One region of the Desertibacillus haloalkaliphilus genome, then DNA from elsewhere that is predicted to be linked to it. Evidence: riboswitches for the same ligand, from Rfam matches in the RefSeq annotation. Region 1 holds a riboswitch; each other region holds the start of a gene.
What was found. A riboswitch is a leader RNA that binds a small molecule or an ion and turns the genes downstream of it on or off. The one in region 1 is predicted to bind lysine.

Region 1 (11,022 bases):
TCGCATTAATCGGCTATGGTGGCGTTGGGCAAGGGCTTGTTGAAATTCTCCGTTCTAAGAATGATTTGTTAAAAGAACAACTCGGGCATCATTTCTCAATTGTATCGATTTCTGACCTGAAAAAGGGCAGTATTCACCATCCAAATGGCATTGATCTAGATTTACTTGAGGGAACTATGGAAAAAACAGGATCGTTACTAGATTACCCAGACCAACCAGGTCTTATTAAAGGCTGGGACAGTCTAACGACCATTGAAAATAGTAACGCAGATACGGTTATAGAAATTACGTATACAGATGTTCATACTGGTCAACCAGCGATAGATCATTGCAAAGCAGCATTTAAAAACGGAAAAAATGTGGTGATGAGTAACAAAGGGCCGGTTGCCCTTGCTTATCAAGAATTAGCATCACTAGCAAAAGAAAATAATGTACGCTTTCATTTTGAAGGGACGGTCATGAGTGGAACTCCGGCGATTCGTATGCCACTCGTTTCTCTTGCAGGAAATGAAATTACTGAGATTCGAGGGATATTAAACGGAACGACCAATTATATTTTAACCAAAATGGAAGAAGGAATGTCTTACGATAAAGCTTTACTTGAAGCGCAAAGACTTGGGTATGCAGAAGCCGATCCGAAAAGTGATGTCGATGGATATGATGTAATGTATAAGGTTGTCATATTAGCAAATGTTGTTATGGGTGTTCCTTTAAAAAAAGAAGATGTCTATTGTCGCGGCATACGTGAATTGACAACTGAAGATATCGAGCAAGCAAGGAGAGAACAGAGGAAGTGGAAGCTCATCGGCAAGATTAAGAAGGAAGATCATCGTGTCATTGCTTCGGTCGGACCAGAAAAAGTAGCAAATACAGATCCACTCGCAGGTGTAAGTGGGGCGATGAATGCTATTACGTATGATTGTGACCTTTCGGGCCCAATTACATTGACCGGTGCTGGAGCTGGTATAATTGAAACAGGGTATTCGCTTCTCATAGACCTTATCAATCTCGAACGATAACACCGACTGCTTGAAAAACGAACAGAAAGGTGGAGGTGTCTATGAAAATGCAAATGGTTGGGCAAAAAATGCTAATCGGTGGTGAATGGATCGGCCGCGAAAATAAAATCGAAGTACGTAACCCGCAAGATAACCGTTTAATTGATACGGTTCCAGCTGCTAGTAAAGAAGATATGTTGTATACGATTGAATCTGCTAGGCAAGGAGCGGAAATTTCGGCAAATCTAGCAACTCATGAACGAATGCGGATTTTAAATAAAGCAGCTTCACTTATTCTTGATCGAAGTGAATCCTTTGCCCGAACGATCGCGCTCGAAGGTAGCAAAACGATCCGTGAAGCGAGAAAAGAAGTGAAGCGCTGTGCTGAAACGTTAAAACTGAGTGCAGAGGAAGCAAGGCGTATCCACGGTGAAACGATTCCATTTGACCAAACCGCTGGTAATGAACAACGTGTTGGTTATTATTATCGATTTCCGGTCGGTGTCGTTGCTGCGATCACTCCATTTAATGACCCTTTAAATTTAGTGGCTCATAAAGTTGGCCCTGCCATTGCATCAGGTAATGCGATTATTGTAAAGCCAGCAACACTCACGCCGCTAAGTGCAATTGAGTTAGCGAAAGTTTTTGTAGAAGCAGGACTTCCTAAGAAGGTGTTATCGGTGATTACTGGTAAAGGGAGTGAAATCGGCGATACATTAATTGAAAGTAAGGATGTACGGATGATTTCCTTTACTGGAGGGCTTGAAACGGGTGAGGATATTGCGAAAAAAGCTGGTATCAAAAAGATTGCGATGGAGCTAGGATCCAATTCACCGACGATCATATTAAATGATGCTAACCTTGAGCAAGCAGTTGATGCAACGGTGTCTGGAGCGTTCTCTGCAGCGGGGCAAAATTGCATCGGTGTTCAACGAGTCTATATTGAAGAAGGTATTTACGATCATTTTATTGGCCAATTTGTTGAACGAACAAAACAATACAAAGTGGGCGATAAATTATCAGAAAATACAGATGTCGGTCCGATGATTGCAGAAAAAGAGGCGATTCGAGTCGAGCAATGGGTAGAAGAGGCTGTTCGTTATGGGGCAAACATAGTAGCCGGTGGCAAACGAGATGGTGCTTTTTATGAGCCCACGGTACTAACAAATGTGCCTGAAGAGTGCAGACTTGCAAGGGAAGAAATCTTTGGTCCTGTAGTTCTTCTCTATCCTGTTAGAAGCCTTAATGAAGCGATTGAAAGATCTAATCAAGTCAATTATGGATTGCAAGCAGGTATTTTTACAACGGCCATTGATCAGGCATTTGCAGCGATTCAACAATTAGGAGTTGGCGGTATTATGATTAATGACAGTAGTGATTTTCGGATTGATGCGATGCCATTTGGAGGAATTAAAGGATCTGGTCTTGGGCGTGAAGGGGTAAAATACTCGATTGAAGAAATGACAGAGCCGAAAGTCGTTTGTTTTAAACTAAACTCGTCTCAGTGATATCTTTAAAACTCCCAATTTTTCAAAACTGTAAAAAATAGAAAGAGACCAAGCTCACATCCCTAGTAACTCGAATAACTTAATAGTAAGAGCGTATGAAAGGGGTGGATGATAGTGTTTACAATCCTGGAATATATGAATCGATTAGCGAAAACAAAGCAAAAAATGCTCGAACAGGGAATTGAAGTTTTACTCATATCAAACCCATCGAATATGTATTATCTGACAGGGTATAATGCATGGTCATTTTATGTACACCAAATGATGGTCGTGATGGTTGATGAGGACCAACCGATTTGGATTGGTAGAGAAATGGATGCGAGTAGTGTGAAGGTCAGTACGTGGATTGATGATCATCACATTATTCCTTACCCAGATGAGTATGTGCAATCAACAATTAAACACCCAATGGATTTTGTCGCAAATATATTACAGGAGATTGGTCAAGCAACAAGAAAAATTGGGTTGGAAATGGATGCTCATTATTTTACTGGTTTATGTTATGAACGACTGCAACAAGGACTTCCGAACGCAACATTTAAAAATGCTTCAACACTTGTTAATTGGGTGAGGTTGATTAAATCGGACGAAGAAATCGTTTTTATGAGGCGTGCGGCTAACATTGTAGAAAAGGCCATGAGTAAAGCGTATGAAACCGTCGATGTAGGTGTTAGAGAATGTGATGTTGCCGCAAATATTTACCATGCGCAAATTAGTGGTTTAGACAATTTTGGAGGGGACTATACGTCGATCGTCCCGATGATTCCAACAGGGAAAAATACGTCTTGTCCACATTTAACATGGACCGATAAACGATACAAAAATGGAGATAATTTAACGATTGAAATTGCTGGATGTTATAAACGTTATCATACCCCAATGGCTCGCACGATGGTGTTAGGCACACCCTCGCAGCAAGTTTCTGATCTCTCCGAAGTTGTCTTAGAAGGAATAAATGAAACCTTAGCAGCTATTAAACCAGGAATGATGGCTGAGGAAGTTGAGGCCGTTTGGCGAAAGACGATTGCGAAAAGAGGGTACTATAAGGACTCAAGGTTAGGGTACTCCATTGGATTAAGTTTTCCACCTGATTGGGGAGAGCATACCGTAAGTTTTCGAAAAGGTGATCGTACAGTTCTCGAACCAAACATGACGTTCCACCTCATGCCGGGAATTTGGTATGAAGATTATGGAGTTGAAATTACCGAGTCCATTCGTATTACCGAAAATGGCTGCGAATTATTAACAAATTTCCCGCGTGAATTGTATAAAAAAAATCCAACAACAGACTTGTATATCGAAGGAAATTGCTTAATAAAAGAAGATTTTTAATGAAAAATAAAGTGGAAGAGGGTAAGCCGTCAGCGGTTTATCCTTTTTTAATGGTACGTAAAAAAGTGGGGGGGGGGAGACGTTCACTTTGGGTCAACAGTGGAGTGTTAGAGAAAAAGTGAATTTCCTATGAACTTTTTAGTGATTCATGATAGGATAGTAATATTCGAGATTCATTGAGGAGAGTTGATGACTGTGAATAAACAAGTCATACAGTCTAGTCTAGGTTTTATAAGTGTTCTCATTACGATCTTGTATTTAGTAGATCTGTTTTTCCCAACGGCTTGGCTTGAAATTCTTTATAGCTCATTAGCGGGGATCGTTCTCTTGTTTGCTATATTCTCTGTACGTCGGTTGAATCAAGTCGTGGCTGTTCTGTTAGTGGTCGTCGCTGGCGTTATCTTTATTCTTAATCAAGTGCCCCCACTTACGATTATCTCAGGATTTGGAGAAAATATAAATTTGTTAACCTTGTTTTTACTTGTCCCGTTTTTCGGTGTGATCATTTCAATTGGAGGTTATCTGACAGCATTAAAAGAGAAAGTTCATGAGCAAGAACAACATAACAAAGCTCATCCGTATCGTTTAAGTTATCTATTAACAGCGAGCATGGGTGCCATACTTAATCTTGGGTCGATGCCGATTGTTTATCGCATCGCAGTCGAGAGTTTTTCTGGTTATCGAAGAAAAAAGCTAGTAATGGTGTTGTTGCGTGCGTTTGGCTTTTGTATGTTCTGGTCACCGTATTTTGTTAACGTTGGATTAGTGCTTGTTTTATTTAATGTTTCTTGGCTTCATGTCGGTTGGGTTGGCTTTTTGATTGGCTTATGTTATCTCATGATAAGTCTATTTTTTTTCAACAAGATACATTTTGCGGATGATCCGATGGTTGAGACTGATGACATTGGTGGGGCTGTAAATCGTGGTGAGGCTACCAAAAAGCTCGTCTCATTGCTTTGTTTTTCAGTCACTCTACTGATTATTTCATTTATTTTAGATTACTTGTTACTTGTTAATATGTTAACAGTTGTCTCGGTTTTGGCGCTATTTTATCCGGTTTTATGGGCGGCAATTATTGGAACTTTAGTTGATTACCTGCAAGCGGTGGTTGAACAAATGAAAACGGCATTTATCCGTTTAAAGAATGAGATCGTTATTTTTATTAGTGCAGGTTTTTTTGGCTTAGCGTTATCGTACACAGAAGTAGGGGATGTGATTTCTCATCTTATCTATGATGCATCATATGGTTCTATTTATGTGATGAGTATCCTTATCATTTTATTATCAATCTTTCTATCATTTTGTGGTATTCACCCAGTCATTATCGTGATCGGGATTGGAAGCTCATTATCTCCGGCTCTGTTTGGCGTAAGTCCAGAATATATGGCGGTGTTATTGATCGTTGCTTGGACGTTAGCTACTCAAGTTTCTCCATTTTCAGGTTCAGTATTAATGACTTCAGGGTTAATGCAACAGTCGCCATGGAGGGTTTCGCAACGAAATTTAGGATTTGTTGCCGTCCTCTTGGTAAGCTTGCCTTCATTATTAGTCTTGTTGCAACATTTTGGATTACTATAAAGAATGTTCAAAAAGTCCGTAAAAATGACTGACAAATGTCCTCGTTGGCTTGCTCATGCGTTGCTCACATATGAACAGCATATCTTTGCGGCTTTTAGCTACATGCCTCGAACTTTCGACGCACAGGACGTTGCGATTTTAGCCGACCGGTTCTATTCTTCTCTTTTTTGAACACGCACTATAATAGTTAGGTGGTAAAAAGTATGAAAACTCAAGTGTCACATCTATTTACATACGGTTTATTACTCTTTGTTATGGTATTGTGGGGAGTAAACGTTGTGATGTTAAAAGTATTAGTAGACCATCTTCCCCCAACAACAATGACAGCCGTGCGAGTATTTACTGCAGGTATTATTGTTTTGTTTATTTTAATCTTTCAGCGTCAATTACGAACATTAACGAAAACAGAATGGAAGTTTACAATCATTGCCATGGTCTTTGGTGTTGTTGGGCATCATTTTTTTCTTACATTAGGTTTAACGGCAACGACAGCATCCAATGCATCTTTAATTTTAGCATTACTACCATTAACTACATCGGTGTTGGCGATGATTTTCTTACATGATCAGTTAACAAAATTACGTTTACTAGGTATATTGCTTGGGATCATAGGCGTTTCGGTGATTATCTTTCAGGGAGCGGATAGCCTTGGTGGGGTTAATGTAGGTGACCTTTACATTTTTATTGCGATGTTCGTCCAAGCGATTAGTTTTATCTATATTAAAAAAGCTACAGAAACGCTCGATTCGAAACAAATGACAGGGATCATGCTCGTGTTTGGTTCATTGTTACTATTTGGCTTAAGTCTCATCATTGAGCCACATGGCGTGTCTGGGTTAGGTGAAGGGACCGCGTGGATTTGGTTGCTATTTTTCACGTCAGCCATTTTGGCGACGGCTGTCGGACATATGTTATATAATTCGGCGATCCATAAGTTAGGGGCTGGACAAACCGCGATATTTAACAACCTTGTTCCGTTTTTCGGTGTCATTAGTTCAGCTATCTTTCTTGGTGAAGCCATTGTTATGACACATATTTTTGGTTTTTTGTTCATTGTCATTGGTGTCCTATTGGGTACCGGTTATATGGATGAAAAGCTTGTTCGAAAGATCAATAAGCGTAAAAAGGCCGAATCGATGTAAAGTAAAGGGATTCCAACTCGTTTTCTGAGTGAGGAATCCCTTTTTAGTTACGTGTTTGTTTGTTTTTTTTAGGTTCGGGTACTGGATCGAAACCACCAGGGTGGAAGGGGTGGCATTTAAGTATACGCACAAGGGTGAACCATCCACCTTTCAGTGCGCCCAACCGTTTGAATGCTTCTAAACCATAGTGAGAGCAGCTAGGATAGAAGCGGCATGTGGGTGGTTTAAGTGGAGAAATAAATCGCTGATAAAATCGTATTAGCACAATAAACGGCCATTTCAATAGTGATCCGCTCCTTTTTTAAAAGCTTAGAGATAATATACCATATAAGGGCTCTTTTAAGTAGTTAGCATGGTTTTGAAGCATAAATAAGGCTGCCTTCTAAGGGGTTACCCGAACTTTTTTGACAGCCTGATCATGGTATATTATTCTTTTGTTTGGTTATCCCAGCGGTTATAGTAAATTAAGTTTTCTAGTGCTCGTCGTTTTTCCCATCCTGATGATTCTAAAATTGGTTTATCGGGGTATTGGTCCGTATAACCAAGTGACATTAATGCGATTGGATCGATGTGTGGCGGGATATCTAGAATATCACGGACGTCATTTTTTTTATAGAAACTGACCCAGCCCATGGCTAACCCTTCAGCACAAGACGCAAGCCACATGTTTTGAATCGCACATGCTGTTGATAAAACATCGGTTTCTGGAATCGAGTTTCTTCCTAGTACATGAGAACCACCGCGCGTGGGGTCACAAGTGACACAAATGGTGATTGGTGCTTCTTTAATCCCTTCAATTTTTAAATTGAGGAATTTTTGTTGTCGTTCATTCTCATAATGAATCGCTAATGCTCGTCGTTCTTTATCCGTAGCCCAAGCGAGCCGTTCTTTAATTTTATCAGACGTGATGATGATGAAATTCCATGGTTGCATAAAACCTACAGATGGACCGTGATGGCCTGCTTCAAGAATACGTTGCAGGACCGACTCCGGAATCGGCTTTGATAAGAAGCTTCGCACATCTCTGCGGTTTTCTATTACTTTATAAATGGCATCTTTTTCATTTTGGTTAAACATACAATCAAATCCTCTCTGTCCAGCTTACTTTAATGGTAGCAGGAAATGAAAAGATTGACTATAGTCATTTGACTATTCGATTAGAAGTACGATGGTTAATGAAATTTTAAGTTCATATGAAAAGATAGAGTGGCTGGGCTAGCTGGATTCGAACCAGCGCATAACGGAATCAAAATCCGCTGCCTTACCGCTTGGCTATAGCCCAACATATGTATTAGGTGAATGATGTAAAGGTAGGTTATGAAAGAAAAGAAATGGCTGGGCTAGCTGGATTCGAACCAGCGCATGACGGAATCAAAATCCGCTGCCTTACCGCTTGGCTATAGCCCAACATATGTATTAGATGAATGATGTAAAGGTAGGTTATGAAAGAAAAGAAATGGCTGGGCTAGCTGGATTCGAACCAGCGCATAACGGAATCAAAATCCGCTGCCTTACCACTTGGCTATAGCCCAATGCCTTGAATCAGTTCCTTTACATTTCATATGATTGCACAATCAAGGTGATTTTATACATTTCTTTAAATAGATTTTATAAAAAAAGATCGCATCTATAAAAAGTTCAAATAGGTGCGATCTTGGTGTATGGTTTAGCTTACATAAAACGTCATATTTGGTTGCATGACCGTTTGTAACTGACGATGTTCTGTCTCGCTTAACGGTACGAGAGGGAGGCGAACCGAACCTACGCTGATGCCTCTCATTTCTAATGCAGCTTTTACAGGTGTAGGGCTTGGTGCTGCAAATAAGGCTTTCATCACTGGCAATAAATCTCGATGAAGCTTTGCGGCATGCTCTGGTTGTCCGTTTAAATAGCTTGTCACCATTTCTTGCATTTCGTTTCCAATAACATGAGACGAAACAGAAACGATTCCAGTTCCTCCAATTGACATCACTGGAAGGGTTAAGCTGTCATCACCACTATAAAGGCTGAATTTATCATCGGTTTCTTCAATGATTTTTGCCATGGCTTCTAGATCACCGCTTGCTTCCTTGGTTGCTACAATATTTTCAATTTGTGAAAGACGTATCGTTGTTTCAACAGAAATATTAACAGAACTACGCCCAGGAATATTATAAATCATCACTGGAAGAGATGTTGATTCAGCAATTGTTTTAAAGTGTTGATAGATCCCTTCTTGTGAAGGCTTATTATAATAAGGGGATACAAGCATAATCCCATCAACACCAGCTTCTTCAGCTTTCTTTGTCAAACTGATAGAAGCGCGTGTGTTGTTTGACCCAGTCCCGGCAATAACAGGTACTCGACCATTAACTGTTTTAACAACAAAGTTAAATAATTCCACTTTTTCCTCTGTTGTAAGTGTTGGGGATTCTCCAGTTGTTCCAGCTACAACAATACCGTCCGTACCGTTTGTAATTAAGTGGTTAATGAGTTGTAAAGTTGCGTTGTAATCTACATCTCCATCTTGATTAAATGGGGTTACCATTGCAGTTAATACACGTCCAAAATTCATTGTTTCATCACCCTCTATTCATTATTTTCGATCAATCTTGTAAGGTTTCCACTTTGTATGAATAGAGCTACATCTCTTCCCATTGTTTTTAAAACATGGTGTTACGCAAAAAAGCAACAATGAGAGCCTCATTGTTGCAATAGAATCGTTTAGAACGTTCTATGCGTGAGATAGCCCTCCATATAGTTCACCTGACTATATGACAGTTCTGTATTTGTTCAATAACAGAACCAGCCTCAAGAAAATGAGATTCTTTTGGCTTCGGCAAATCCCCCTTTCAGCAATTCTCAAAGGATCCCATTCTCCTCCAATTGCCTAATTATGGTCTTTGCGCCTCTACCCTCACTTCAATTTTTGAAGTAAAGAATATGCTTATCCGTTTGTGACTCTACCTTAACAAATAACAATATCGTTTGCAATGAAAAATGGATAATTCATAATAAAAATTTTTAGAGTCGTAGCAAGGCTTGAACGAGTTGGTTAACAAATGGAATGTCGTTGACTTTTAAGCTTTCTTTTTAATTATCCATATGACCATGTCGTAGGCGGTAATGCTAGATGATGGACCATTTATGTTTCAAGCAGATGAGGGAGTCAGTCTCACACGATGAAAGGTAATTAAACCATTTTAGGACAATTCGTGAACTTTATGAACACTAACATTTGTTTTTCCTGTATTTAAGAGTATGATCTTAGATTTGTTGTTGTTATTTCATGGGCGTTAAACAATCCAGTAGCCAGCTTCTTCAACTGCTTCTCTCATATAGGTAACGTTTGTTTGTGATTCTTCAAATGTAACGGTGACGGTATTGTTATTTGGATGTACTTTCGCATCAACGACACCTTCTACATTTTCTAATGCATGCTCAACTGTATCGAGGCAATGCCCGCAACTCATTCTCTCCACTTGCAGATCAATATGCTTCATTTTAATCACCTCAGTGTTATTGGGAGCGATCTAGTTTCCATTTTAACAGTGATTCGCTTTTATAATCGGTAGTATGTTAGGCAAGTGTTGAATCTATACGTGTTAATCCTCCATGTAATTTATGCTTGAACTCCCTTCAACTGACAGAGTAAAGGTGGATACTTAACGTCACTCTATATAGTGAAAGGAGAATGGCAGAATGAAACCGAAAATACGAACATGTTTAATATTGCTATCCTTTATTGTCTTTCTTGGTGGATGTGTAGTTCCACAAGACGAGGAGATGGGTGCAAATGCTGATCGTACACAAGGGTTTAGCGGGTATGGTACAGACAATGTCCGTGGGATGGAAGGACCATTATCGGATATGATGGTTCCAGACCAGGACCCTAAAGGGTTAACGTCAAACGTTCAGTCTATTGCAGGAGAGAATCAATACATGACTGGCGAGCGTCAGATCGATATTCGAAAAGATCGAGGACAGCAACATTCTTCACAAATATTAAGTAATCGTCCAGGGACGTTACATGATAAACAAACCTTACGTGACCCTGGGTTAGAAAATCAAACCCAACAATCAGATACTCAAGAACAATTGAGTAAGAATGAGAAAGTTTCATTAATGTCTCAACGGATTTTAGCGATTAGAAGTGTTCAAGATGTTGATATTATTTCCGATGATGACCTTTATATGATCGGTGTAGAATCAAATGAATCAAGGCGGTCAAAACTGGAAAGTGAAGTATTTGATGCCATTCGTGATATTGTAAATCCAGACCAAGTTTATGTGGCGACAGACCGGAAAACGGTGAATCGCATCCGTGCTCTTCGTAATGGGTTCGAGTCAGGCCAGCCGTTGGAAGAACTTGGTGCGACGTCGTCTGAATTTATTCGCAATTTAAATCGAACATTTGAACAAAATCAAAAATAAGAGTCGGTACAAAACTTGAACTGCCCCCTGTCAAGTAGACAGTGGAAATAA
Region 2 (11,022 bases), on a different contig from region 1:
AGACAAGGAGTATTTTATGCCAGAAATGCTTCGTGACCTGCTCGCTTGGAAGCTTCAGAAAATATAAATAGGGCTTATTCGTAGAGAGAGGTGATGGGCGCCCAACGTTCGCACTAATGCTTGGCAGGTGTCATAACGTATAGTGAAGACGCTTTTCAAAGAAGGGGTGTGAACGTTCATGGTAGAAATGACGCCGATCACGATTGAAGGTCAGCAATTTACAGCCGTAACGGTTAAGCTCCCGAAGACAAATTTTATGGCTGTAACGAGTGATAAAGGATACATCATGTGCGGGGCTCTCGATGTTGCCTTGTTTAATACGAATGAAAAGTTAAAAGAACGAGGTATTGTTGCAGGTCGTGCCCTCGGTGTTCGTACGATTGAGCAATTAATTGAGGCACCGTTAGAATCGGTAACGCTTGAAGCCGAATCTTTAGGGATCAAGGCTGGGATGACTGGTAAAGAAGCACTGCTGAAAATGCTTTAGATTTCAGTACAGGGAGGGGAAAAGGCCCCTCCTTTTTTTATTGTTGGAGTGTGCTAACAGCCGAAGCTAGCTTATTTCATCGCCTTAGGTTGGACTGAGGTAAGTGAAGTAGATTAGAGGGCTTGCCAAATTTTTATAGAATTTCCACTCCATTTTTGGTAGAATATTGGTAAAGTGTTTATCTTTTTGGCAAAAAATGTCGTTTTTTGACAGGTAAACAACTGGTCGGAAAAAAGAATGGAATAAAGTGAGGAGACTTTGGCATGAGGCTAATAGCAACGAAATCACTACATGAAAATGACAGCCTAGGAAAAGCGATATACAATGATAACGGACAAGTATTGATACGCTCGGGAGTTCCGTTATCACAACGGATGATCGACCGCCTTCTTGAGATTGGTGTTGCTTTCGTCTATGTCAAAGATGAGAAAACAGACGATATCGAAGTCAATGATGTCATAACCGAGAAGACGCGTCAGCGCGCGTTTCAAACAATCAAAACCGAATTTGAATCGATTGCGGATGAGATGCGTCTCTCAAAATCAATTAATCGCGATCAATTAGGGAAAAATTTCAGCTCGATCGTCGATAGCATTTTAGCTGATGTCAAAAGTAATAAAGAAGCGATCTCGCTTCTCTCTGATGTGTTTTTGTATGACAATTACATATTCGCGCATTCCCTCAATGTTACGATTTACTCGCTAGGACTAGCGCTGGAAATGAAGTTATCCGATAAACAGCTTAAGGAGATCGGTCTCGGAGCGATGCTTCATGATGTCGGCAAGATGGCGATCCCACCAGAAATTTTAAATAAGCCTGGACGTTTAACGGATGAAGAGTTTGACGTCATTAAGCGACATCCGAAAGCAGGCTTTGACTTACTGAGGAACATCCCGAACATGCCACTCCTAGCCGCACATTGTGCGTTTCAGCATCATGAACGACTTAACGGGTCAGGCTATCCAAGGAATTTAACGAGCAGTGACATCCATCTATACGCAAAAATTATCGGAATTGCCGATGTCTTTGATGCAGTAACCTCACATCGTGTCTACCGAAAAGCGATGCTACCGCATGAAGGACTTGAAATTTTATATGCTGGAGCTGGCACACAGTTTGATAAAGACATGCTTGAAGCATTTGCACGCACGGTTGCGATGTACCCTGTTGGCTTAACTGTTGATTTAAGCGATGGCAGAAAGGCGGTTGTCGTCAAACAAAATCAACACATGAGTGCAAGGCCAGTCGTACGAATTATCGAGGAAAACGATCAAGAACTACCTGAGCCATACGAAATCGACTTAATGGTAGAAACAAACATAACGATTGTTGAAACAGAAGCAACGTTAGCAGATGGATAACGCTCATTGCTAAGAGGCAGTTCAAAAGGTACTAACCAACCTTGTGTTCTGACCTCTTTTTTCGTGATATCCAATTGCTACTTCTCCAATTAACCAGCCCTGTTAACACACACAAAAGCGATTGCCCTCCTAATTGAACAATTGCCTCCGTTATCTACATTTAAAATCGAATCGGAATAACTTTTTCAAAAGAAAGTCCTAAATAGCTATAATGGATGATAACCTCATTTATTTCTTCATTGTTGATCACACTTAAACCGTAGCTTTTATCATCTTCTGTAGCCGTACCATCATTCACTTTATCTAACTGTGATGATGGAGCGGTATTTGGCTCGATACTTACATCTTCAATGTCTGTCAGGTCAAACTCTTTCGCCTCACCATCAAAATCAGCAGCGATATAAAAACCTTTTAACGGGTTGCTCAATTGAATTTTTTTATCTAGTGGCTCTTCATGATTATTGATTAACACATCGTTAATTTTTATATTGCTAAACCCTTTATTACCGATACTAATTAGCACACCTTGTTTCTCACTTGTTGAACCAATCGTGCCGCTTGCTAATGGTGGGTTTAATTTTATGAAAGAAAATAGTCCAATGACTAGAACAGCAACTATTACAACTGAAATGAGTGTTGTTTTTTTCAATTCCTCACACCCCTTTACTCGATCTCTGCTAACCATAACATAAATTACCAATAGATTGGGATGGGGATTCTAACGCCAGCATATAGGTCGATAGAATCCGCACCGCCTTAGAAAAGTTCACTTCGGTTAGAAATCGTCGAGATGGCACAATCGTGTGCTAAAACTCGACAAAACCTATAGGTGAGTACGAAGCTGTGATAAAATGAAAACGACGCTGTTAGGAGAACCTAACTGAGAAGCCGGCAAGATGGAGGAGTTAATAACGCGATGAGTCAAAATGAACAAGCTTATTTAGAATTGTGCAAAGAGATTTTAGAGACGGGTGAAACAAAAGGTGATCGTACCGGAACAGGGACGACTTCTTTATTTGGCAAGCAGATGCGATTTGATTTAAATGAAGGCTTTCCACTGTTAACGACAAAACGAGTTCCTTTTAAACTAATTGCGAGCGAATTGCTATGGTTTATGAAAGGTGACACGAATATTCGTTATCTATTACAGCATAACAATAACATTTGGAATGAATGGGCGTTTGAGAAGTGGGTTACTAGTGATGAATACACTGGGCCGGATATGACTGATTTTGGCTTACGCAGTCAAACAGATGATGAATTTAAGGCGCTCTATGAACAAGAAATGGAAAGTTTTAAAGAGCGAATTTTAACCGATGATGCCTTCGCAAGTAAGTATGGCGATCTTGGTAATATTTACGGCAAGCAATGGCGGGAATGGAAAACGACGAATGGTGAAACGATTGATCAGCTCAAAGATGTGATCGATATGATCAAGAACAATCCAAACTCACGCCGTTTGATTGTCTCAGCATGGAATCCAGAAGATGTGCCATCTATGGCGTTACCGCCGTGTCACACACTCTTTCAATTTTATGTCGCAGATGGCAAGTTGAGCTGTCAGTTATACCAGCGCAGTGCGGATATGTTCCTCGGTGTACCATTTAACATTGCGAGTTATGCGCTGCTAACACACTTAATCGCTCATGAATGTGGGCTAGGTGTTGGTGAATTTATTCATACGCTCGGTGACGCGCACATTTATTCAAATCACTTCGAGCAAGTTAGAACACAGCTCGCGCGTGATCCACGTCCATTACCGACGTTGACGCTAAACAAGGGCGTTACATCTGTGTTTGATTTTGACCTAGAGGATATTACGTTAAGTGGCTACGATCCGCACCCAGCGATTAAGGCACCAGTAGCAGTCTAGAGGAAAAGGAGGTTATCATACATGATTTCATTTATGGTGGCGATGGACCAGAATCGCCTGATTGGAAAAGACAATGATTTACCGTGGCGCTTGCCAGCTGACCTCGCTTATTTTAAAAAAGTAACGATGGGCAAGCCAATCGTGATGGGCAGAAAAACGCACGAATCAATCGGACGCCCATTACCAGGGCGAGAAAACATCATTATTACTCGAAATGAAGATTATCAAGCTGAAGGCTGTACGGTTGTGAACTCCGTTGCTGAGATTGAACGTTTTGATGATGACACAGAGGTGTTTGTCATTGGCGGTGCGGAAATTTTTAAAGAGACACTTCCGATTGCAGACCGCCTCTACATAACGTTGATTGAAGAAGAATTTGAAGGTGACACGTATTTCCCTGAGATTAAAGAGGATGAGTGGGAGTTGACCTCTGAGGAGCGTGGCACGACAGATGAGAAGAACCGTCACAAGCACCGTTTCCTTGTCTATGAGCGAAAAGCTAAACAAGCGTAAATTTTGTCCGAAATAGTGGTTAACCCGAGCCCCCTCTTTGCATATATATTAGTGCAAAGGGGGGGTGGCGTTGGCAAAATTTAAAATACATCGGCCCCGTAAACGGAAAGGTCCGCTGCCTTTTCGTTACGTCTTTTTATTATCATTTGTTATTTTTGTTGCGATGACCGTACAAGGACTTTGGTTAGTTGAAAAAGGAATTCGCCCAACGTTGATCGAGATTGCGCAAACAGAGACACAGAAAATTGCAACCCAGGCGATCAATGATGCGATTTCAAAGAAAATCGTCGATAATACGGGGATGGAAGACTTGATTAACATTGAAAAAGACAATAATGACAACATCACATCGGTTGGTTTTGATGCACAAATTTATAATCGTGTCGTTTCGGAAGCGATTATTCGTGTGCAAAAGTACTTGAAGATGGTGGAGCAAGGCCAAATTGAAAGCCTTAGCGTCCCCGAGGGGGTTGAGGTTGATTTTAATGAACAAACCTTTTCTGATAATGGCATTATTCATACGATTCCATTAGGGCAAGCAACAAATAATGCGTTACTTGCTCACTTAGGGCCTCAAGTTCCCGTCAAGTTCACAGCAATTGGTGATGTAAAAGCGCAGTTGAATGAAACGATCGAGCCATCGGGAATCAACAATACGTACATTAGTGTCGCGATGGACATTGAAGTTGACGTGCAAGTCGTTATTCCGTTTGCAACTGAAGAACAAACGGTTGGCACGACGATCCCAATTGGCATGATATTCGTACCTGGAGAAGTCCCTTACTTCTATAACCATGGTGGTGACAGTAATGCGCCAGCACCGGCGATTATCCCGCCAGATGAAGAGGAGATTGATGCAGGGATAAATTAACATTGCCACGCGCAGATAGCCTTGTTATAATGAGTCTTGCGAAAAAATTGAATGCAGTAGCCTCATTGTAAAAATGAGGTAGAGGCGCGGCCTTCATAAGTATGTAATTCGAGTGTGACGAACGATGAGAATTGCAAAAAGGGGAGGTTGCCGAAGCGATGTGAACTCCGTCAGGTGAGCATTGCTGGGGTTGTACTTAAGAAGTGCAGCACTGTCACGGTTAGAGATGATCGTGGAGAACTACTCAGACATGATGGGGCTTTGTCGTTTACGGTTATAAGGTAATGACAGGGAGCGCCCTGTCATTGCCTTTTTTTCTTTTTTGGGGAAAGGTCTGTACTGGGGTAGTGCAGGCGTGAGCGGGCTGAGGATTCGCCGGTAGCAAGCGGGCGAGACGCTTCGGACTGAGTATCCGCTATTTGTGAAAAAAGAGCCTAATTGGGGAAGTAACCGGACCGAGAAGCCGTTATTTGCCATAAACCGAGGTAAAAAAGGTCGGTTTGGTATCGATAGCGGACTGAGGGTCCGAAAGAGCTCTAAAACCTGGTGATTTGTCACAAATAAGGTACTGAGCGTCCACCCATCGCCCACCGCGCCCTACAGCTGGACTCCCCGCCAAAAACACATGTGCTCCCAATCCGTTCTTCGCTCACCAATCTAAGGTCGGCGAGTGAACATTTTATACAGCTAGATCATGCAAAAAATTTTAGGAGGAACTTTACATCATGGAAAACTCAATTTTATCGTTACTCCCACCGGTGTTAGCGCTAGTGATGGTTATTTTTACTCGTCGCGTGCTGTTATCGCTTGGGGTTGGGATTATCGTTGGTGCACTGATGATCAACGACTTTTCAATTGTCGCTAGTATCGGCCAAATTGCTAGCATCGTTGGAGCCGTCTTTGTCGTCGATGGTGCCTTGAATACGTGGGAATTATATATTTTATTCTTTTTACTATTACTAGGAATGATGGCTTCACTAATTGCACTATCAGGAGGAAGCCGTGCGTTTGGTGACTGGGCGATTCGCCGTGTGAAGACACGTGTCGGCGCGCAGCTCGTTACGGTTTTACTTGGAATCTTAATTTTTATTGATGATTACTTTAATAGTTTAACGGTCGGAAACGTTAGTCGACCGCTAACGGACCGTCATAAAATTTCTCGTTCGAAGCTCGCTTATTTAGTCGATTCAACGGCTGCTCCGATGTGTGTAATCGCACCATTATCAAGTTGGGGTGCCTACATTATCACGATCATCGGCGGAATTTTAGTGACACATGGGGTGACGCAATATGAACCACTACAAGCGTTCCTTTTCATGGTGCCGATGAACTTTTATGCGATCATTGCTTTACTACTAGTTGTTGCGGTAGCCGTCTTTAAGCTTGACCTCGGGGCGATGAAGACGCATGAAGAGCGTGCAATGAAGACAGGTGAAGTGGTTGATCCGAACAAAGGCGCCATTCCTGGTGAACAAGATACCATTTCAGAAAACAAGCACGGCAAAGTTCGTGATCTTGTGTTACCGATCCTTGCGCTTATCGTTGGTACGGTTTACTTTATGATTCATACGGGAATCCAAGCGTCTGGGGAAGAAGCGACACTTCTTTCTATCTTTGAAAATACCGATGTAGCGACAGCGTTATTATACGGTGGTGTGATCGGTCTCATTGTTGCGCTTCTACTAACAGCTTTAAACAAAGTAAACGCTCAAGACATTGGTGTTGGTCTTTGGGCTGGGATTAAATCGATGCTACCAGCGATTTATATTTTACTATTCGCATGGACGATCATTGAAATTATCGACGGACTTGGTACGGGTACGTATCTAGCAGGGCTTGTGAGTGAGCATATGAACATCGCTTTCTTGCCTGCGGTGATCTTTATCCTTGCTGGGTTTATGGCCTTTTCAACTGGGACAAGCTGGGGAACGTTTGCGATGTTACTCCCAATCGCCGGTGAAATTGCTGCGGTCGTTGATGTTGAGATGATGCTGCCAGCACTAGCTGCAGTCCTTGCTGGGGCGATCTTTGGTGACCACTGTTCACCGATTTCAGATACGACGATCCTTTCGTCAACAGGGGCAGGAAGTCACCATATCGATCACGTCATTACGCAGTTGCCGTATGCACTGATCGTTGCTGGAATTACATTTGTTTCGTATCTTGTGTTAGGTTTTACAGGTAGTATGCTCATCGGACTTGTGGCAGCGATTATCTTATTTGTGATTGTTGTGGCAGTTCTGAAACGATTAGTTGGCGCTAAAGCCGCTAATGCATAAAAAAATATAGAGGTAAAAATCCCAAGAATGGCTTAAGAGGGGGGCTCCCCTTTTAAGCCATTCTACTTTTTTCGACAGAAAGCGCCATCATTGAAAAAATATTTTGACAAGTGGGACGTTAGTTATTATAATGAGATAACGAATCAGTTATTTAGCTTTAAAGGCCTAATCCTTTACTTTTATTCTTTTTTCCTTTAACGCTTGATAGAATCATAGTTGCTCACTTCGCTCTAAAATGTCAAACTATTTTGACAAAATCGTCAAGAATAATAATAGTTAGCGTCCGAGTGGAATAGAATTCTTGGTAAATGAGTAACGCTAAAACAGAAAGGGGTATGGACATGAACAATCGAGAACAGTGGGGTACACGTGCCGGCTTTATTATGGCGGCAGTTGGTTCAGCTGTTGGTCTAGGTAACATCTGGCGATTCCCGTATGTTGCCTATGAGAATGGTGGAGGAGCATTTTTTATTCCTTATCTATTTGCACTCTTAACAGCGGGGATTCCGCTACTTATTATGGAATTTACGATGGGTCAAAGGTACCGTGGCTCCGCACCATTAACATTTGCACGAATCAACAAGAAAGCAGAATGGATCGGTTGGTGGCAGGTCGGGATCTCATTTGTAATCTCCACCTACTATGCCGTGATCATCGCGTGGGCGATGGCCTACACAGTCTTCGCCGTGAACCAGAGCTGGGGAACGGATACGGAAGGATTTTTATTTAGTAATTATTTGCAGTTAGCAGACACTCCTGGTGATGTGGGTGGACTCGTTCCATCGGCATTCATTCCATTAATTCTTGTTTGGGTGATTGCACTAGGTGTCCTCTTTAAAGGGGTTAAGCGCGGGATTGAATTGGCAAACAGAATCTTCATTCCAACGCTTCTCGTGATGTTTTTACTTCTAGTTATTCGCGCACTTACGTTAGAAGGCGCAGCACTCGGTTTGAATTCATTCTTTGAGCCGAACTGGAGTGAAATCATGAACCCAGGCGTATGGGTTGCAGCGTACGGACAGATCTTCTTTAGTTTATCAGTCGGCTTTGCGATTATGATTACGTACTCAAGTTATTTATCAAAGAAGTCAGATATTAACAACAACGCATTTATCGCAGGTTTCAGTAACTCAAGTTTTGAGCTTTTAGCAGGTATAGGGGTTTTCGCTGCACTAGGTTTCATGGCAACAGCTGCTGGTGTTGGCGTTGATGAAGTAGCAACAGCAGGTGTAGGTCTCGCCTTCGTTGTCTTCCCAGCGATTATTAACTCATTCCCAGGCATGAATGGCTTGTTCGGGGTCTTATTCTTCGGCTCACTCGTGTTAGCTGGTCTATCATCACTGATTTCTATTACAGAAACTTATGTATCAGCCTTACAAGATAAGTTCAAAATTACACGTCAAAAAGCCGTTCTATTCGGTGGAGGTTTATCAGCACTTGTTTCGATTTTATATGCGACACAAGGTGGTCTATACTTCCTAGATGCGGTTGACTACTTTATTAACGAATTTGGTGTCGCACTTGCAGGTCTGATTTCAGTTGTGGCCGTTGCATGGTTCTTACGTCACTTATCAACATTGCAAAAACACCACAACAACATTAGTGACTTCCGTACAGGTTTATGGTGGAAAATCTGCCTAGGCGTGATTACACCGATCGTCCTTGGTTATATGTTCATTCAAAACCTAGTAACGAACTTACAATCAAACTACGAAGGTTATCCGACATCATTCATCATTCCGTTTGGTTGGCTCGTTGCAGTAGGTGTCATCATTATCGGTTTCATCTTAGCGGCATTTAAATGGAAGAGCAGAGACTTAGAAGTTCCAGATCATTCAGATGCGAAGGGAGATGGTCAGTAATGAGTGGCGGCGCAATCACAATGATGCTGATCGGTATGGCAATTATCTGGGGCGGTTTAGCGTTAAGCATCCGCAACGCAGTTAAAGTTGCCCGAGCAAAGAAAGCAAATAATTAGTAACGACGAAGCACGCCAGACTGATTGTAGTTGGCGTGCTTTACTTTTCAAAGTGTGGATGAGATAAGGCAGGGGGCCTCCCCATTTGATGTAGAGCCCAAAAGTATAGAATTCTTAAACGCTACATCATGAGCAGTTTGTGTTAAGTTCCTGACTAGATTTTTGATAAAAAAAGCGTCTTCGCTAGAATTATTATTTTGCTTAAAATTTTACTATTCCAGTTTAGTGCACACACCTTCTTGACAGAAAACCATACACTATTGTATACTTATCTCGAATTCGAGATAATATAAAAGGATGATCATGATGGATAACCACAAACAGACAGAAGAGGAGTTAGCGTTAAAATTATTTGTTGTTCTCTCACGCTCGTTTCAAACGATTCGCAAGCGTGTCGAAGAGGATATTAAAACGCATGGACTCAATCCAACTGAGTTTGCCGTGCTTGAACTCATCTATAATAAAGGTGAACAGCCGATCCAAAAAATTGGTGAGAAAGTGTTAATCGCCAGCAGCAGCATTACGTATGTCGTTGACAAGCTTGAAAAGAAAGAATTTTTAACGAGAAAGCCATGTCCAAAAGACCGACGCATTACGTATGCAACAATTACTGAGGCGGGGACGGAACTTATGGATAACATTTTTCCAAGTCACCGTGAAGCGATTGCTGACATCTTTGGCGGTTTACAAACAGAAGAAAAAGAAGTGATGATCGAACAATTGAAAAAATTAGGGTATCACGCAAAAGATCTCTAATTTTTTTTAGTAAATATCTTGAATTCGAAATGTTCGATATGATATTATTCAAAATAGAGAAATAACAGAGAAACACAACAAAAAGGAATAAGATATTTTTTTGAGAATATATCTCGAATTGGAGATATTCAAAATTGAGGGTTATCCATTACAGATTTAGGGAATAACAGCTACTGTGGAAAAGGGGAGAAATAAATAATGGGGTTTTTACAAAATTTATTTGGAAACAAAAAGGAGACGATCGAAATGGCAAACGTTAAATTAGCAGTGATCTATTACAGTTCAACAGGTACAAACTACAAAATGGCACAGTGGGCCAAAGAGGGAGCAGAAGCTGCTGGGGCAGAAGTCAAAGTCTTAAAAGTGCCTGAGCTTGCACCAAAAGAAGCGATTGAATCAAATCCAGCGTGGAAAGCTCACCTTGATGAAACAAAGGATGTACCTGAAGTTAGCCTTGACGATCTTGAGTGGGCAGATGCAATCATCTTCAGCATGCCAACACGCTTCGGTAACCTACCTGCACAAATGAAGCAATTCTTAGACACAACAGGCGGTCTCTGGTTTAACGGCAAGTTAGCCAATAAAGCGGTAAGTGCAATGACATCAGCCAACAATGCGCATGGTGGTCAAGAAGCAACGATCCTTTCATTATATACAACAATGCACCACTGGGGGGCGATTGTTGCGTCACCAGGCTACACAGACCCAGTACAATTTGCATCAGGCGGTAACCCATACGGTGTAAGTGTCACAGTCGACCAAGACGGCAACATGCAAGAAGACGTACAAGACGCTGCTAAATACCAAGCAAAACGTACAGTCCAAGTCGCTGAATGGATCAAAAAAGGAAATCAATAAAGAGCGAGCCTCCTTCTTGTAATGGGCTCCGATAACTCGTAAATAA
Region 3 (11,022 bases), on a different contig from region 1:
CGGAGCTACAATTAGGTTTAATTCCTGGATTTGCAGGTAGTCAACGCCTTCCACGTTTAGTAGGAACAGCGAAAGCAGCAGAAATGATTTTAACTAGTGAGCCGATCACAGGCAAGGAAGCATTGTCACTCGGCCTTATTAATTGCATTCATTCTGAGCAAGCGCTCAACGAGGAAGCCTTGAAACTAGCGGAGAAAATCGCGCAAAAGAGTGCGGTCTCGATTAAATTCGCACTCGAACTACTTACTTATGCCAAAGATCAAAACTTTGAAAAAGGAGTGGCAAAAGAAGCGGAGCTGTTTGGGGAAGCGTTTGAATCTGAAGATGGCCAAGAAGGGATATACGCATTTATAGAAAAACGAAAGCCAGCGTTTAAAAATAAATAAACCGATTTTATTTTACCTAGGGAGGGAATATGATGAACATTTTTGTAATTATGAAACGTACATTTGATACAGAGGAAAAAATTACAATTAGTAATGGAGCAATTGATGATGGGGGCGCAGAATTTATTATTAACCCATATGATGAGTATGCGATTGAGGAAGCAATTACGTTACGTGATGAGCACGAAGGAGAAGTGACAGTCGTAACTGTTGGTGAAGAGGATGCTGAAAAGGAATTACGTACAGCATTAGCCATGGGTGCAGATAAGGCAGTGTTAATTGACACAGAAGATGTTGATGAACTTGATCAATTTACGACGGCTACATTGCTTGCGACATATTTAAAAGATCAAGACTATGACATCATTTTAGGCGGTAACGTCGCCGTTGATGGTGGATCTGGACAAGTTGGCCCACGTGTTGCTGAGGAATTAAACATTCCACAAGTGACAACGATTACAAAGTTAGATATTGAAGGGCAAACTGCAACAATCGAGCGTGATGTTGAAGGGGACCAAGAAACTGTTGAAGTGTCTCTTCCGGTTCTTGTGACAGCGCAGCAAGGGTTAAATGAACCACGTTATCCATCGTTACCAGGGATCATGAAGGCTAAGAAGAAGCCATTAGATACATTAGACTTAGATGATTTAGATTTAGAAGAAGAGGATGTAGAAGCAAAAACAAAAACTATCGAAGTGTTCCTACCACCTGCTAAAGAAGCGGGGAAAGTTCTTGAAGGTGAAGTTGGAGATCAAGTCAAAGAGTTAGTATCGTTACTAAAATCAGAAGCTAAAGTTCTTTAATGGGGGGAAATCAATATGTCTAGAAAAGTAGTTGTATTAGGTGAAGCTCGTGATGGAGAATTACGTAATGTAACATTTGAAGCGATTGCAGCAGGAAAACAAGTTGCCGACGGTGGTGAAGTTGTTGCAGCGTTATTTGGTGAAAGTGTAAGTGATTTGGGTAATAAATTAATTCAGTATGGAGCTGACCGTGTCGTTACGGTAGAACGTCCTGAATTGAAAGAATATACGACAGATGCTTACTTACAGGCGTTCTTACAAGTGGTTGATGCGGAGAGTCCAGAAGGAATTGTGATGGGACATACATCGGCAGGAAAAGATCTTTCGCCACGTGTCGCGACAAAATTAGGCTCAGGTTTAATTTCTGATGCGGTTGCCATTGAAGTCGATGGCGGTGATGTTGTTTTCACGCGTCCAATTTATTCAGGTAAAGCTTTTGAAAAGAAAGCAATTGAAGAGGGAATTATTTTTGCAACGATTCGTCCAAACAACATCGAGCCACTTGAGGTTGATGAGTCACGAAGCGGAAATGTAGCTGGGCTTGATGTAGAATTAACTGATTTGCGAACACAAATTAAGGATATCGTGCGCAAGTCAACTGGCGGGGTTGATCTCTCAGAAGCTAAAATTGTTGTTGCAGGTGGACGCGGTGTGAAAAGTGAAGAAGGCTTTAAGTCATTAGATGAGCTTGCGAATGTCCTTGGAGCAGCAGTTGGTGCATCTCGTGGAGCGTGTGATGCTGAATATTGTGATTACTCCTTACAAATTGGTCAAACAGGGAAAGTTGTAACACCTGACCTTTACTTTGCGATTGGTATCTCTGGTGCGATTCAGCATTTAGCAGGGATGTCTAACTCAAAAGTAATTGTAGCCATCAATAAAGATCCAGAAGCACCGATCTTTGAAGTCGCAGACTATGGAATTGTTGCTGACTTATTTGAGGTTGTTCCATTACTTACAGAAGAATTGAAAAACGTTTTAGTTGAATCATAAAACATACGTGAAAAGCTGTCCTTCAAAGGGCAGCTTTTCACGTATATTTATTATTTTCTATTATTGTTTGCAGGAAAAAGTGGTTTCAAACATAACACGATTGGGTAATATAAATTCTGTAAGCATATTTATAGCGTGTGAGTACGACGGATGGTATAATTTGTTTGAATAAGTGATTAGCACGATAAATAAGGAGGACGTTACGAACATGGCGATTGTAAACGTTACGGATCAAAATTTTGCAAGCGAAACAAGTGAAGGAGTAGTCCTAGCTGACTTTTGGGCACCTTGGTGTGGGCCTTGTAAAATGATTGCACCGGTTCTTGAAGAGCTAGATGCAGAAATGGGAGATAAAGTGAAAATTGCGAAGCTTGATGTTGATGAAAACCAAGAAACAGCTAGCAAGCATGGAGTCATGAGTATCCCTACATTAATGGTCTTTAAAGATGGTGAAGTTGTCGAGCAAGTGGTAGGCTTCCAACCAAAAGATGCACTAGCTGAGCTTCTTAATAAGCACCTATAAGAGCCAATAAAAAGCCTGATTCGTATTACGGATCAGGCTTTTTTAATTGAAGGGGTGCAGAGTGCGCAGCAAGGAGACAAGGAAAAGTAATAGCTTACTCGTCCGGCCTTTGCGTGAAGGATACTGGAAAAAATCTAAATGAGAAGAAGGCGGCTCGAGAGCGGTTGAAAAAAACGTGATTTTTGGTAACAATAGTAGCAAGGAGTGAGGAGGATGGATAACCTTAAAGAAAAGCTCGCTGTTTTACCTGAGCAGCCTGGCTGTTATTTAATGAAAGACAGGCAAGGAACGGTCATTTATGTCGGAAAAGCAAAAATTTTAAAAAACCGCGTTCGATCTTATTTTACTGGTTCCCATGATGGGAAAACACAGCGGTTAGTGAGTGAAATCACTGATTTTGAATATATAATTACCTCTTCGAATATCGAAGCGCTTATCCTTGAAATGAACCTAATTAAAAAATACGATCCGAAATACAATGTTATGTTAAAGGATGATAAATCATATCCGTATTTAAAGATTACCGCGGAAGAACATCCGCGCTTGATCACAACTCGAAAAGTAAAAAAGGATCAAGGAAAATACTTTGGTCCTTTTCCGAATGCGAGTGCGGCGAATGAAACAAAAAAATTGTTAGATCGTCTCTACCCCCTAAGAAAGTGTCGGACATTACCTGATCGGGTTTGCTTATACTACCATATCAATCAATGTTTAGCTCCATGTGTGTATGAAGTAAGTGATGAAAAAAATAAAGAACTTGTCGCTGACATTGTTCGTTTTTTAAATAATGGTCATCAGCAAGTGAAGCAAGAATTAACGGAAAAGATGAATAGCGCTTCTGAACAATTAGACTTTGAACGGGCGAAGGAATTTCGTGACTTGATTAAGCACATTGAAGCTGTCATGGAAAAGCAGAAAATGACGATCTCTGACCAGATCGACCGTGATGTTTTTGCGTACTCATATGATAAAGGGTGGATGTGTGTACAAGTCTTTTTCATTCGCCAAGGAAAACTGATTGAACGAGATGTATCCATTTTTCCATTTTACGGTGAAGCTTCAGAAGACTTTTTAACGTATATCGGACAATTTTATTTAAAAAAGGAACATATGAAGCCAAAGGAGATCCTCGTACCAAGCGGTACGGATCAAGAGCTTGTTGCTCAATTGCTCGAGGTAAAAGTATTTGAACCGAAACGTGGTAAGAAAAAAGAATTAGTGGACCTTGCGACCAAAAATGCTGAAATGGCGTTAAAGGAAAAGTTCTCATTAATTGAACGGGATGAGGAACGCACGATTAAAGCCATTGAAAATTTAGGGGAGGCACTGGGAATCAGTACACCGTATCGGATCGAGGCATTTGACAACTCTAACATTCAAGGGACTGATCCTGTGTCTGCCATGATTACGTTTTTAGATGGTAAACCGAGTAAGAAGGATTACCGTAAGTATAAGTTAAAAGGGATTGAAGGGCCTGATGATTACGGTTCGATGCGTGAGGTTGTTCGTCGGCGCTACCTTCGTCTATTAAAGGAAGATGGACCATTGCCTGATTTGTTAGTGATCGATGGTGGTAAAGGACAAATTTCAGCTGCGCAAAGTGTGCTTGAAGATGAACTAGGGTTATCGATCCCTGTATGTGGTTTAGCTAAAGATGATAAACACCGGACGTCACAGCTATTGATGGGAGACCCGCCCGAGGTAATCCCATTAAAACGGGATAGTCATGAATTTTACCTCTTACAAAGAATACAGGATGAAGTCCACAGGTTTGCGATCAATTTTCATCGACAAGCACGTGGGAAATCGATGTTTTCATCGATTTTAGATGATGTGCCTGGCATCGGTGAAAAACGAAAACAACGGTTGTTAAAGCACTTTGGCTCATTGAAAAAAATGAAGGAAGCAAGTGTTGAAGATTTCCGTCAGTTAAATGTTCCAGCACCTGTAGCCGAAGCGCTTGTTGACCATTTGAAAAATAGTTGAATTTCTCGTTGATTTTCAATTGTTGTTTTGCTAAAATAACAACTAACGATTAAAGTTGATAAAAAAATTAAAAAAAGCCACACTTCATAGAAGAAGTGATGGTAGAGGAGCGAAAACCATTAGTAGGCAAAGCGAGGATGTTGAGATCCGATGATCATTGCTGAAAGGGGAATTCGCCGAAGTGAAAAGAGCCTCAACAATCTTTTTGCTGGACTTGTATTGAATAGGTACAAGGCTGTCACGCAACCAACCCAAAGGTTGTGTGGAGAACTATCTCACGAGATGCAGGGGACGAAGTGTGGAGATACCGACTTTTTTGTATACCAAGCAACAGTGAGGGCGTTCCTACTGTTGCTTTTTTGGTGTTGTGGTAAAGAAGGCTTACTCGCACCGCCTTAGATTGGAGTATGCGGGAGATACACTGGTGAGGAGAAGTTGGTTCAAGGGTGGAAAAGGGAACCCCGGAGAGCGCTAGCGATGAAGGAATAGAGGGAAAGTAGCTTCCTTATGCCTCACTTGATTGAATATTTAGTGAACTATTTGAAGTAAGAGAAGTTATTTCTTGATATGTGTTTGCGGGTAAGTTCTTTAAAGTTAAGTTTTTTACATAGGAGAGGATGAGCAATATGGCATTAGTCGTACAAAAATATGGAGGAACATCAGTTGGATCAACAGAGCGGATCAAACATGTGGCTGATCGAATCATTTCATCGGTTGAACAAGGAAATCAAGTTGTAACGGTCGTTTCGGCGATGGGGAAAACAACGGATGAACTCGTCAGCTTAGTCGGCGAAGTCACTGCTCAACCGAGCAAGCGTGAGATGGATATGTTGCTATCGACAGGTGAACAAGTATCGATCTCCTTATTAACGATGGCTTTGCAAGAACGCGGGTATCGAGCAGTCTCTTTGACAGGCTGGCAAGCAGGGATTCAGACCGAACAAGCACATGGTAACGCTAGAATTACCGGCATTGATGTTGAGAGAATCAATAGCTACCTAGAGGATGGAATGATTGTGATTGTTGCTGGCTTTCAAGGAGTAAGTGAGGGTGAGGAGATCACAACACTTGGTCGTGGTGGATCGGACACGACAGCTGTTGCACTTGCGGCTGCTGTGTCAGCGGAGCGCTGTGATATTTTTACAGATGTGACGGGTGTTTATACCACTGATCCGAGGTATGTGAGCAAAGCTAGAAAATTAGCATCAATTTCTTATGATGAAATGTTGGAAATGGCTAATTTAGGGGCGGGAGTCCTGCACCCACGTGCCGTTGAATTTGCAAAAAACCATAAAGTCAAATTGATGGTTGCATCAAGCATGGTAGAAGAAGAAGGGACAGTAATTGAGGAGGAAGTGTCAATGGAAAAAGATTTGGTTGTACGAGGGATTGCATTTGAAAGTGATGTCACAAAAGTAACAGTGTCTGGGTTGCCTAATGACCTGGCTACGTTACCAAGCTTATTTACGATTCTCTCGGAACATGGAATTAATGTAGATATTATTATTCAAAATGAAACTGGAAAAGAAACAACAACGATCTCATTTTCAATCAGCGATGATATTCGTCAAGAAACAGTAGCGGTTTTAGAAGAAAACAAACATCGTTTGCACTTTGAAGCTGTTGATTGCGAACAGAATTTAGCAAAAGTATCGATTGTCGGATCTGGCATGGTTTCAAACCCTGGAGTGGCGGCAAGAATGTTCCAATTACTTGCAAAAGAAGATGTGAAAGTAAAAATGGTTAGTACATCTGAGATTAAAGTGTCAACAGTCATTGAAGAAGCTGTCATGGTTAAGGCTGTTGAAGCACTACATGAGGAATTTCAACTAGCTGAAGAAGTGCTGAGCATATAGGACTATAGATTCGTATGCTATGTCTTACGATGAAAGATAAGAATTCATCGTAAGACATGTAGCTTTATTGCTTCAAAGCTCGATCAGACAGAATAATATACGTTCAGTTCGGGATGATTTAAACCTCATCTTTATGATCCCATTGGACGGTAAATACAAATGTAGCTTTCTTTTGTTTGACCGTCGTTTCAGCAATACGTGATTTGATCTGTTGAATTTGCTCAGCGAGAAATCCAGCTTCTAACTGGACAGAATATGGGTGGCTTTCATCATAGAGGTGATCCGTTAATTGAAACATCATTTCCGTTTTCTTTTCTTTGATGACTGCTAGCGTTCCCCAATCAGCCTGGTTAAAAAAAACAATAACCTCATCAATGGATGAAAGCTTATATTTTCGAGCTAGTGATTTACCAGCCCAATAAAGGATTTGTTCTTGTTCTTTTCCAAGTAGGTTGGCTAATACATCTGCTCGCAAGAGTTGGTAGCCAAAGCTTGAAGCTTCTCGTTTAACGTTTTTGTCTAGGGGGGTGTGTTTACTCATTATGTATACTCCTCTCTGTCCATTCTATTATATAACGACCTCCTTCTTTTCTCTATAGCTTCGAGTGTTGAGAAGTGATATACTATAGCCCGAATGAGAGTGGAGGTACATAAAATGAAGCTTGCATTTAAACATCTGTTAACTCCCTTTAGAATTATTATGATCTCGTATATTGCTGCGATGATTCTTTTTAGTATTTTGCTTTATTTACCAATATCCCATCAAGAGGGTGTCCAGTTGTCGTTTTCAGAAGCATTGTTTACGTCAGTAAGTGCGGTCAGTGTAACTGGTTTAACGGTCGTAAATGTATCAGAGACGTACAGCTTTACCGGTATTGTCTTTTTGGCCCTTGCGGTTCAACTCGGTGGTATCGGGATTATGACATTAGGGACCTTTGTTTGGATGTTGTTTCGTAGGAAAATCGTCTTATCGCAGCGGATGTTGATCATGGTCGATCACAACCAAAATACATTTTCAGGGTTAGTGAATTTAATGCGTGGCATTTTAGTCGTTGCATTGATCATCGAAATAATCGGTGCGTTTATTTTAGGCACGTATTACCTCCGTTATTTTGATACGACACTTGAAGCATACTACCAAGGAGCTTTTGCGGCGTTAAGTGCATTTACGAATGCAGGATTTGACATAACTGGTGAGTCACTGATTCCGTTTGCCAATGATTACTACGTTCAACTTGTAACGATTTTATTAATCTTTGCCGGTGCGATTGGTTTCCCGGTATTAGTTGAAGTCAAGGAATACTTTTCAAGACGTGACCCGCATTTTAAATTTAGTTTATTTACGAAAATCACGACAATTACGTATTTTGTTGTTTTTTTAATCGGGGTCATTGGCATCTGGCTCCTTGAGCGAGGGCACTTTTATGTCGGTCTAGAGTGGCATCAACAGCTTTTTTATTCATTGTTTAATTCTGCAACTTCAAGAAGTGGTGGGTTAGCAACGATGGACGTATCTGAGTTAAGTATAGCTACGTTGCTGTTTATTTCAGGACTGATGATTATCGGTGCAAGTCCTTCTAGTGTTGGCGGTGGTATTCGTACAACGACGCTCGCGATCATGTTCTTGACAATCCGCAGTTTTGCACTTGGAAAAAGCGATGTCAAGGTGTTTGGACGAGAAATTCATCCTGAGGATAAGCAGAAAGCATTTATCGTTCTATCCGTATTCACAATGATGCTCTTTGTTGCTGTGATGTTAATCGCTGCATTTGAAAGTGGTAATAACATTGAACTGATTGCGATCATTTTTGAGGCGAGTTCAGCCTTTGGAACGTGTGGTTTATCAACAGGGGTTACAGCGGACTTAAGTTGGCCAAGTAAAGTCGTATTAATGGTGCTGATGTTTATCGGACGAATTGGTTTACTTGTCTTTCTATTTTCTGTTCGACGTCGTGAGCAGAAGAGCTACTTTAAGTATCCGACTGAGCGGATCATTATTGGATAAGAAATGTATCAAGGGGGGCGATGTGTCTTACAGTTTTCGCCCCCAATTGACAAAAAAATAAATTTTTTTAAATCGCATAGCAGTAAGCAACCGATTAGAATTTTTTGAATTTATCCTGTATCCGTTTTCTTGACGATATATGAGGATGAGAGTACAATAAAATTGTCGGATTTTATTCACAGAAACTTTCACAAAAGTTTCAAAAATAAGTTAGTAGAGTAAGAGAGTGTTAGACAATTGGAGTGGGGGAGGTTTTGAATGATAAGAAAAAGAGAAATATAGAGAATATCGTGCAAATAGGAGTTTAAAATTTAAAATTAAAAATGGGGGGAACAATGGCATGGCCGCAAATCGAGAGTTTATGAACCGAAGACTTCACTCCTTGTTAGGAGTCATTCCAGTAGGACTCTTCTTGGTTCAGCATTTGGTTATTAACCATTTTGCTACAGGGGGAGCAAGTGCATTTAACCAAGCTGCACAATTTATGGAGAATCTACCATTTCGCTATTTTCTAGAGATTTTTCTTATTTTTATTCCATTACTTTACCATGCAATCTATGGTCTATATATCGCTTTTCAAGCGAGAAACAATACGAGCAAGTACGGATATTTCCGTAACTGGATGTTCTTATTACAGCGTGTTACTGGGGTTATCACGTTAATCTTCGTTGTTTGGCATGTTTGGGAAACTCGTATTCAAGCAGCACTCGGCGTGCATGTAGATTATAATATGATGGCCGATATTTTAAGTAGTCCATTTATGCTAGTTTTCTATATTGTTGGTGTTGTATCAACAACATTCCACTTTGCAAATGGGTTATGGTCATTTGCCGTTTCTTGGGGGATTACAGTTACTCCACGTTCACAACAAATTGCTACATACGTGACATTAGGTATCTTTGTCGTATTAACATTTATCGGTATTCGAGCGATTTTAGCATTTATTAATCCAGATCTAGCCAATATTTAAGGAGTGAGTCACAAATGAGTAAAGGTAAAATTGTAGTTGTCGGTGGTGGATTAGCGGGTCTAATGGCAACGATCAAAGCGGCAGAAAAAGGCGTGCCAGTCGACCTATTATCATTAGTACCAGTGAAACGTTCTCACTCTGTGTGCGCACAAGGCGGTATGAACGGTGCTGTAAATACGAAAGGTGAAGGGGATTCACCATGGGAGCACTTTGATGATACGGTTTATGGGGGCGACTTCCTTGCAAACCAACCGCCTGTTAAAGCGATGTGTGAGGCTGCACCTGGTATTATTCACTTAATGGACCGTATGGGAGTTATGTTCAACCGTACCGCAGAAGGGTTACTAGATTTCCGTCGTTTCGGTGGAACGCAGCATCACCGTACAGCGTTTGCTGGTGCAACAACAGGACAACAATTATTATATGCATTAGATGAGCAAGTGCGCCGTCATGAGACGTCTGGCCTTGTTAACAAATATGAAGGATGGGAATTCCTGTCGGCAATTTTAGATGATGAAGGGAATTGTCGTGGTGTAACAGCACAAGACTTACGAACAATGGAAATTAAAGAGTTCCCTGCGGATGCTGTTATTATGGCCACAGGTGGACCAGGGATTATCTTTGGTAAGTCAACAAACTCGGTTATTAACACAGGATTTGCGGCATCAAGCCTTTATCAACAAGGTGTATATTATGCAAATGGTGAGTTTATTCAAATTCACCCAACAGCGATTCCTGGAGATGACAAGTTACGCCTTATGAGTGAGTCAGCTCGTGGTGAAGGTGGACGAGTATGGACGTATAAGGACGGTAAGCCATGGTACTTCCTTGAAGAAAAGTACCCTGCCTATGGTAACCTTGTTCCACGTGATATTGCTACACGTGAAATCTTTAGTGTCTGTGTCGATCAGAAGCTTGGAATCAACGGCGAAAACATGGTTTATCTTGACCTATCACATAAAGACCCTAAAGAACTTGATATTAAGCTTGGCGGTATTATTGAAATCTATGAAAAATTCATGGGTGATGATCCGCGTAAAGTGCCGATGAAGATTTTCCCTGCCGTTCACTATTCTATGGGTGGTATGTGGATTGACTTTAACCAAATGACAAACATTCCAGGTTTATTTGCTGCCGGAGAATGTGATTATTCTCAGCACGGTGCGAATCGACTTGGTGCAAACTCGTTACTATCAGCGATTTATGGTGGTATGGTTGCAGGTCCAAATGCAGTTAATTATATTAATGGCCTTGAGAAATCAACAGATTCTCTACCTTCTTCTGTCTTTGAAAATCAAGTGAAGAAGGAACAAGAGAAGTTTGATAAGATTATGTCAATGGACGGTACTGAAAATGCTTACGTCCTTCACAAAGAACTAGGCGAATGGATGACAGATAACGTTACGGTTGTACGTGAAAATAAAAAGCTTCTAGAAACAGATAACAAGATCCAAGAATTAATGGAACGCTATGAAAATATCAGCATTACTGATACGGCAA

Region 2: linked by a shared signal. The riboswitch ahead of KH400_RS08185 (Na+/H+ antiporter NhaC family protein) and the one ahead of dapA (4-hydroxy-tetrahydrodipicolinate synthase) in region 1 are both predicted to bind lysine.
Region 3: linked by a shared signal. The riboswitch ahead of KH400_RS00700 (aspartate kinase) and the one ahead of dapA (4-hydroxy-tetrahydrodipicolinate synthase) in region 1 are both predicted to bind lysine.

What each region holds. Positions count from the first base shown of each region.
Region 1 is NZ_JAHPIV010000009.1:180,413-191,434, forward strand. It holds gene KH400_RS12025 (homoserine dehydrogenase) at 1-1,019, shown strand, start outside; gene KH400_RS12030 (aldehyde dehydrogenase family protein) at 1,061-2,506, shown strand; gene KH400_RS12035 (M24 family metallopeptidase) at 2,615-3,838, shown strand; gene KH400_RS25305 (hypothetical protein) at 3,838-3,960, shown strand; gene KH400_RS12040 (hypothetical protein) at 4,028-5,416, shown strand; gene KH400_RS12045 (DMT family transporter) at 5,620-6,558, shown strand; gene yidD (membrane protein insertion efficiency factor YidD) at 6,602-6,841, opposite strand; gene bluB (5,6-dimethylbenzimidazole synthase) at 6,985-7,635, opposite strand; tRNA gene KH400_RS12060 (tRNA-Gln) at 7,766-7,840, opposite strand; tRNA gene KH400_RS12065 (tRNA-Gln) at 7,891-7,965, opposite strand; tRNA gene KH400_RS12070 (tRNA-Gln) at 8,016-8,090, opposite strand; gene dapA (4-hydroxy-tetrahydrodipicolinate synthase) at 8,225-9,112, opposite strand; lysine riboswitch at 9,276-9,459, opposite strand; gene KH400_RS12080 (heavy-metal-associated domain-containing protein) at 9,834-10,040, opposite strand; gene KH400_RS12085 (YhcN/YlaJ family sporulation lipoprotein) at 10,240-10,971, shown strand.
Region 2 is NZ_JAHPIV010000006.1:89,332-100,353, reverse strand. It holds gene KH400_RS08220 (bifunctional metallophosphatase/5'-nucleotidase) at 1-67, shown strand, start outside; gene KH400_RS08215 (YunC family protein) at 179-487, shown strand; gene KH400_RS08210 (HD-GYP domain-containing protein) at 751-1,848, shown strand; gene KH400_RS08205 (hypothetical protein) at 2,009-2,497, opposite strand; gene KH400_RS08200 (thymidylate synthase) at 2,765-3,721, shown strand; gene KH400_RS08195 (dihydrofolate reductase) at 3,743-4,234, shown strand; gene yunB (sporulation protein YunB) at 4,305-5,105, shown strand; lysine riboswitch at 5,177-5,356, shown strand; gene KH400_RS08185 (Na+/H+ antiporter NhaC family protein) at 5,831-7,384, shown strand; gene KH400_RS08180 (sodium-dependent transporter) at 7,726-9,246, shown strand; gene KH400_RS08175 (methionine/alanine import family NSS transporter small subunit) at 9,246-9,362, shown strand; gene KH400_RS08170 (MarR family winged helix-turn-helix transcriptional regulator) at 9,666-10,118, shown strand; gene wrbA (NAD(P)H:quinone oxidoreductase) at 10,317-10,976, shown strand.
Region 3 is NZ_JAHPIV010000001.1:144,771-155,792, reverse strand. It holds gene KH400_RS00725 (enoyl-CoA hydratase) at 1-386, shown strand, start outside; gene KH400_RS00720 (electron transfer flavoprotein subunit beta/FixA family protein) at 419-1,189, shown strand; gene KH400_RS00715 (electron transfer flavoprotein subunit alpha/FixB family protein) at 1,205-2,182, shown strand; gene trxA (thioredoxin) at 2,391-2,705, shown strand; gene uvrC (excinuclease ABC subunit UvrC) at 2,919-4,691, shown strand; lysine riboswitch at 4,786-4,972, shown strand; gene KH400_RS00700 (aspartate kinase) at 5,318-6,547, shown strand; gene KH400_RS00695 (YslB family protein) at 6,666-7,088, opposite strand; gene KH400_RS00690 (TrkH family potassium uptake protein) at 7,203-8,552, shown strand; gene KH400_RS00685 (succinate dehydrogenase cytochrome b558 subunit) at 8,893-9,522, shown strand; gene sdhA (succinate dehydrogenase flavoprotein subunit) at 9,537-11,022, shown strand, end outside.